DNA from 3 places in the Candidatus Stoquefichus sp. SB1 genome. Region 3 is predicted to be linked to each of the others. Evidence: predicted binding sites of a transcription regulator. Region 3 holds the regulator's gene; each other region holds the start of a gene.
What was found. The regulator HrcA, encoded in region 3, represses chaperone genes, less so after heat shock. The targets are predictions, from matches to a motif close to TTTTAGCACTNNNNNNNNNNNAGTGCTAAAA.

Region 1: the regulator HrcA is predicted to act here: its motif matches at 960-990, upstream of gltB (glutamate synthase large subunit).
Region 2: the regulator HrcA is predicted to act here: its motif matches at 1,332-1,362, upstream of BN1865_RS03265 (GroES family chaperonin).

The regions. Positions count from the first base shown of each region.
Region 1 is NZ_LN852696.1:967,514-969,794, reverse strand. It holds gene gltB (glutamate synthase large subunit) at 1-799, opposite strand, end outside; gene BN1865_RS17375 (PduL/EutD family phosphate acyltransferase) at 1,115-1,681, shown strand; gene BN1865_RS17370 (hypothetical protein) at 1,779-2,087, shown strand; gene BN1865_RS17365 (RNA polymerase sigma factor) at 2,115-2,281, shown strand, end outside.
Region 2 is NZ_LN852693.1:432,898-435,178, forward strand. It holds gene BN1865_RS03245 (DUF2812 domain-containing protein) at 1-33, opposite strand, end outside; gene BN1865_RS03250 (PadR family transcriptional regulator) at 23-346, opposite strand; gene BN1865_RS03255 (VOC family protein) at 443-814, opposite strand; gene BN1865_RS03260 (MmcQ/YjbR family DNA-binding protein) at 921-1,277, opposite strand; gene BN1865_RS03265 (GroES family chaperonin) at 1,450-1,710, shown strand; gene groL (chaperonin GroEL) at 1,723-2,281, shown strand, end outside.
Region 3 is NZ_LN852692.1:188,484-190,764, reverse strand. It holds gene dnaK (molecular chaperone DnaK) at 1-52, opposite strand, end outside; gene grpE (nucleotide exchange factor GrpE) at 73-633, opposite strand; gene hrcA (heat-inducible transcriptional repressor HrcA) at 626-1,666, opposite strand; gene BN1865_RS00960 (hypothetical protein) at 1,782-2,186, opposite strand; gene BN1865_RS00955 (hypothetical protein) at 2,211-2,281, opposite strand, start outside.

The DNA.
Region 1 (2,281 bases), on a different contig from region 3:
TTTGCATAATTTCTTCACGACAAAGCATATTATTTGCATTCCCTCGAATGGTGTTGATTTCTCCATTATGCACAATCATACGATTTGGATGAGCACGTTGCCATGAAGGCATTGTATTTGTTGAAAAACGTGAATGGACCAATGCAATTGCACTTTTATAATCATGATCTTGTAAATCACAAAAGAACTGACGCAATTGGCCAACCAAAAACATCCCCTTATAAACAATTGTTCGAGAAGATAAAGAACATATATATGTATCTTCATAACTTTGTTCAAAGATTCTTCGCACAATATACAATTGTCGATCAAATGCCAAACCACTTTCTATATGTGCTGGTTTTGCGATAAAGCCTTGCATAATATAGGGCATCGCAACAAGTGCCTGACTTCCTAATACATCTGCCATAATAGGAACTTCACGCCACCCTAAAAAATCCATTCCTTCTTTTTTGACAATTGATTCAAACATTCTTTTTGCTTGATTACATTCAAATTGATTCTGTGGAAAAAAGAACATTCCCACACCATAACATCCTGCTTTAGGCAAAGAAAAATCATGGATATTTTTTTTAAAAAAAGCATGTGGAATTTGTGTTAAAATACCAACGCCATCCCCAGTTTCACCTTTTGCATCCTTACCAGCACGATGTTCAAGCTGTTCAACGATTTTAAGTGCATTGGAAACTGTAAGATGTGTTCTTTCTCCATCAATATTAACAACGGCACCAATTCCACAATTATCATGTTCAAATGCAGGATTATATAGGCTTTTTTGATTATTTTCTTCTTGTTTCATGCATTTATCCCCCTTTTAATGGTTCCTATCATACTATATTTTGTTTATATTGTAAAGTATTTAGTTTATATTTATACATTTCCTAAATTTATAATAAATTTTTTTTCATTATTTTCCAGCAATATTCTTTAAAACCGTTGATACGTATAGGTTTTGCATTTTTTATCAACAAAAACATTTTATTTCAAAGAGATATTTTTTTATTATTTTAATAAATTTTATTAAATATAATGAATTAAATAGGAAAAATAATGTAAATACCTTTGCAAAAACATAAAAAAGTTGTAAGATATGTATGTTAATAGGAGGATATATATGGGAAAAACAATTTTAGTCGAAACTTCTGCAAGACATGTTCATTTGTCTCAAGCAGATTTAGAAACATTATTTGGTGAAGGTTATACATTAACAAACAAGAAAGACCTTTCTCAACCAGGGCAATTTGCCTGTGCAGAAAAAGTTACAGTTGTCGGACCAAAAGGTGAAACAAAAATGTCTATCTTAGGACCTACACGTAATGCTACTCAAGTTGAAGTGTCTTTAACAGATGCAAGATCATTAGGAATTAAAGCATTAGTTAGAGAATCTGGTGACATTGAAGGAACTGAAGGATGCCAATTAATAGGACCTGCTGGTAAGGTTGAAATTCCTTGTGGTGTCATTGCTGCAAAACGTCATATTCATATGACACCTGCAGATGCTGCTGAATTTGGTGTAGCGGATAAAGATGTTGTCAGTGTTGAAGTAAAAACTGATGGTAGATCATTAACATTTGGTGATGTTGTTTGCCGTGTCAGTGATAGTTATGCTTTAGCAATGCATATTGATACAGATGAATCAAATGCTGCTGGTGCTCCATGTGAAGGTACAATCATTAAATAATGTACAAAACTTATAAGCGAAAACTTATAAGTTTTTTATTTTTTTTGAAAGTTTTTCTGTTAGGTAATCGTATTATTAGTGATAAGGAGGATTTCATATGAGAAAAATAAAATATCTTTTTATATGTAGTTTTGTTATAATGGGGCTACTAGCTATTATGCAGCTGCAAAATGTTGCTGCCTATCCAGCTAATCAGGAACCTACAACTAATGCAATATCTATGAGCACAGTTCAATCTAATTGCATTGGCCAGCAAGGCTATGCCAACAATGAGGCATCTCAAACACAATGTATTTTAGGACATACAAACTGTCATGAACAGCATTTCAATGAGAATAAGAAAGATGAACACCATGGTCAATCAACACATCATGAGAATCATCATTCTCATACTCAACATCACTAATACAAAACAGAATCATATGAGGGGCTTATGCGTACAGAAGAAGAAATGAGAAAAGCAATCGATCAATATGCAGATATGATACAAAAAATTTGCTTTATTCACATGAAACAACAATGTGATGTGGATGATGTTTTTCAGACTGTCTTTTTAAAGTATGCAAAGGCTCCTCTTTTTGAAAATGAAGAACATGAAAA
Region 2 (2,281 bases), on a different contig from region 3:
ATGAAATTGATTATATTTTAATTCATGTTTCATAAATATCATCCTCACTCTGCTTTGTATCTTCTATCATTTCTAAAAGATGCTGATATTCTTTTTCTAGCATTATACGACCAATATTTGTTATGATATAACTTCTCTTACGCCCTTCTGACTTTTTTTCCTGAATCCATTTTTCATCTTCAAATTTTGAAAGAATTGCATATAATGTTCCTGGTCCAAGAACAACTCTTCCATGGGTGAGTTGTTCAATGTATTGTGATATTTCTACTCCATATCTTTCTTTTTTTAATGCTAATAAAACATAATACATTTGCTCTGTTAAAGTTTTTAATTGGACTCTTGGCATGCATGATCAACTCCTTAATATCGTTTAACGATATTATCTTCAATTTTAGTATATTATCGTTAAACGATATTGTCAATAAAAAAAGAGATCATATCTCTATGACTTCTCTCTAACAATCTCGAACCAATAATCATCAGGATCATGAATAAAATATAATCCCATCGCTTCATTTTCAAAACAAATACAACCCATTTTTTGATGCAATGCATGAGCTTCATCATAATTATCAACAGTAAGACAAATATGACTTTCGTTTTCTCCTAACTCATAATTTTGAGGATGATCTTTTAACCAAGTTAATTCTAATTGAAATGGTGAAACTCCATCACTCAAATAAACAAGTTTAAAACTTCCATCACTGGCTTCTTTTTCACGAATAACTTCTAATCCTAATGCCTCTTTATAAAAAGCAATACTCTTTTCTAAATTCGTCACATTAATATTACAATGATTAAAAATAGCTTTCATTTATTTTTCCTCCTTACCAATATCTGTCATAATCGTTGTGACAATAGATTATGTCTATCTATTGCATAAAACGTTTTGTCACAAAAATATTATAACGATAATTTCATCAATCCACAAGTTTCTTTTGTTTTCTCTTTGGTAATGTTAAATCATAGCTTTCCTGAATCATGGCTTGAATATCTTCTAATGACACTGTCCCATCTAGGATAATGGAATTCCAATGCTCTTTACTTAAATGATATCCTGGAATAACTGAATCATATTTTTCTCTAAAAAAATCCAACCAACCTCTTGTTCCTTTCACATTAATCCAAATATTGCCTTGTCTTTCAAAAATCCATGCATAAACTTTACGATTTTCCAAATGACGCATACATGTCCAATTCAAATCTGAAAATGGATAATCTTCATATACATTTTCAAAATTCAAACAATATTGAATAGCATCTTGTCTTGTTTTCATCATTTCACCTTCCTATCTCTATCATACAACAAAATTCTAAGAAGAAAAATAGAATTTTAGCACTTGATAAAAGAATGTGCTAAAAATTCATATTCAGTTCATATTACAGTTTATAATTATCAGTGTTAGCAATCTATAGTTATGAGTGCTAAATAACAAAGGAGGAATAAAAATGTTAAAGCCATTACATGACTATGTTATTTTAAAAAAAGAGGAAGCAGCAAAACAAACTGCTAGTGGGATTATTTTGACTGCCCCTAAAGAACAAGCAAGTAATCAAGCAACTGTTGTCGCAGTCGGTCCAAAATGTGATGATCATTTAAAGGAAGGTATGACTGTTATTTTTAAAGAATATTCAGGTACAAAATTTAAAGATGATGAAACTGAATATATGATCTTAGAAGAAGAAGATATTTTAGCAATTGTTGAATAGGAGGAATAAAACATGAGTAAAGAAATTCGTTTTTCTAAAGATGTTAGAGATGCTATGTTAGCTGGTGTTAATACTTTAGCTGATGCAGTAAAAGTCACAATCGGCCCTAAAGGACGTAATGTTGTTTTAGATAAAGGATATGGTTCACCATTAATTACAAATGATGGTGTGAGTATTGCAAAAGAAATTGAATTAGAAGATGCTTTTGAAAATATGGGTGCAAAATTAGTATATGAAGTTGCTAATAAGACAAATGATGTTGCTGGTGATGGAACAACAACAGCAACTATTCTTGCACAGACTATGATTCAAAATGGTTTAAAAGCTGTTGAAAAAGGTGCTAATCCAGTATTAATGCGTGAAGGAATTGATTATGCAAGTAAGGAAGTTGCTAAATATATTTTAGATAAATCACATATTGTAGAAACAAGTAATGATATTGAAAGTGTAGCAACAATTTCTGCTGGTGATAATGAAATTGGAAAGATCATTGCACAAGCTATGGAAAAAGTTGGTAGAGATGGTGTTATCAGTGTTGATGAATCTAATAGTTTTGATACTGAATTAGAAG
Region 3 (2,281 bases):
TAACACATGAGTTTGTAGTACCTAAATCAATACCAATAATTTTATTTCCCATAAAATTCATCCTCCTTATATTTATTCATTGACTTTTACTAAAGATGCACGAATAACGCGATCTTTCAATTTGTAACCTTTTTGAAGTTCTTCAACCACAATGTTATGACCATAATTTTCATCATTTGCAGTCATAACTGCTTGATGGAAATTAGGATCGAATTCCTGACCTTGAGCTTCAATCACTTCTACACCATTCTTTTCTAGGATAGCCATTAATTGATCAAAAATCATTTGATATCCCTTTAAGAATGTTTGAATCTCCTCACTTGGATTTTCTACATTTAAAGAACGTTCGAAATTATCAACAACTGGGAGTAATTCCTCGATAAAAGACTGCATCATAAATTTCAATGAATTCTGATGTTCTTTTTCAAGTCTTCTTTTCAAGTTTTCCATGTCAGCAAAGACCTTATAATAATCTGTCTTCCATGTATTCACTTCTTCTTCTAGTTTAGCCAACTGACTATCTACTGATTCATCTTTTTTGTCTGCTTCTGCTGTCTCTTCTAATGTTTCATCAACAGTTTCTTCCTCAACATCCTTTTTCTTCTTTTCTGCCATTCTTTCACCTCTATTCATCATTTTCATCATCCTCTTCACTTAGCAGCACTTGCTCTAAGCTTTCTGAAATATACTCAACTAAAGAAACCACCTTTTCATAAGGCATACGCGTCGGCCCAATGACAGAAATTGATCCTTTAGACTCATTGCCTGTTTTAAATGATGCAGATATAACAGATACATCGCTCAAATCTTCTATTGGCGACTCACTGCCAATTCTCACACTGACACCTTCTTCTAAAGCAATTGGCTCTAAACTTTTCCATGACTGCGAATTTTCAAAAGCTGTAACCAAACGTCTCAACTTATTGACATCGTTATACTCAGGCTGATATAACAAATTTTCTTTACCCGAAAAATAAACATTACTATTCGCAAATTTCATGAAAGCTTCTAAAAATGCATTAAATAGAATCTCATGTTCTTTAATTCTTGCACTTAAGATTGGCTTTACATCTCGCTCTAAACGAAATGCCACCTGATTGATGGGCGTTCCATCCAATAATTCGTTCATGACATTCACACAACTTCTTAAATCTTCCAAATAAGCATTGTTTTTAACATTAAAGTTACGATTTTCAACATGTCCCTTATCAGTTACGATAATTGCTGTTACACTATGTGCAGTCAACGGAACAAGTGTAATATTCTGTAAATGTTCATAACCCGAATCCGGTCCTAAGGCAACTGTTGTTAAATGCGTTAATTCACTTAACATTTGACAACTTTCTTGAATAATTTCATTCAACGAACGATGCCGGTCACCTAAAATCGTTGCAACTTGATTTTTCACTTCATCATCAACATTTGGTTGCATAAGTGTATTCACATAGAAACGATAACCTTCTGTTGAAGGAATTCGACCTGAAGATGTGTGTGTCTTCTCTAAATATCCATGTTCTTCAAGGAAAGACATTTCATTACGTATCGTTGCACTTGAATAAGGCAGCTGATACTTTGCCATCAATGCCTTCGACCCAACTGGCTCGGCTGTTTCAACAAACTCTTCAACAATACATTTTAAGATAAGTAATTGTCTAGCTGTTAGCATACTCCAACCTCCTTTTAGCACTCTTTTTCCTTTTGTGCTAATTACATTATACTCATCATTTTAGCACTGTCAACCCTTTTGTGCTAAAAAATAAAAATAACTGAATCCAATTCAGTTATGATTTTGAAATACAAATATAGACAACACTTAGTAAAACATAAACAATTAAAAATAACACATTTCTGATATATGTTTTTATTATTTCTTGATGTTGCTTTTGGTTATAAGGCAAACTATCTTTTGACATATGTTTTAGATTCACATACATTGTCTTTCCAAACAAAACCCAAGCAATAAGAATATTGACAATAATTGAACTCACTAATTCAAACCAATCATAAGGTTGCTTTTTTGTTGTAACAATAAAAACATTCCATAATAGCACACTTATAGTCATTGTCACAAAGTTAATCATTTCTATTTTTTTACATTTCAATTGCTCTGCTCTTAAATCACTATAGATAATATATCCCAAAATCAGATAAATAATTATCATACAAACCGAAAACAAAATATTCATTGTTATCCCCCTCCAATAAAACAACTATAAAAAAGGAAAAATAATATCTATATATTCAATAATTCTTTGGCGATGTTTTTTAGATAACCCAAAAA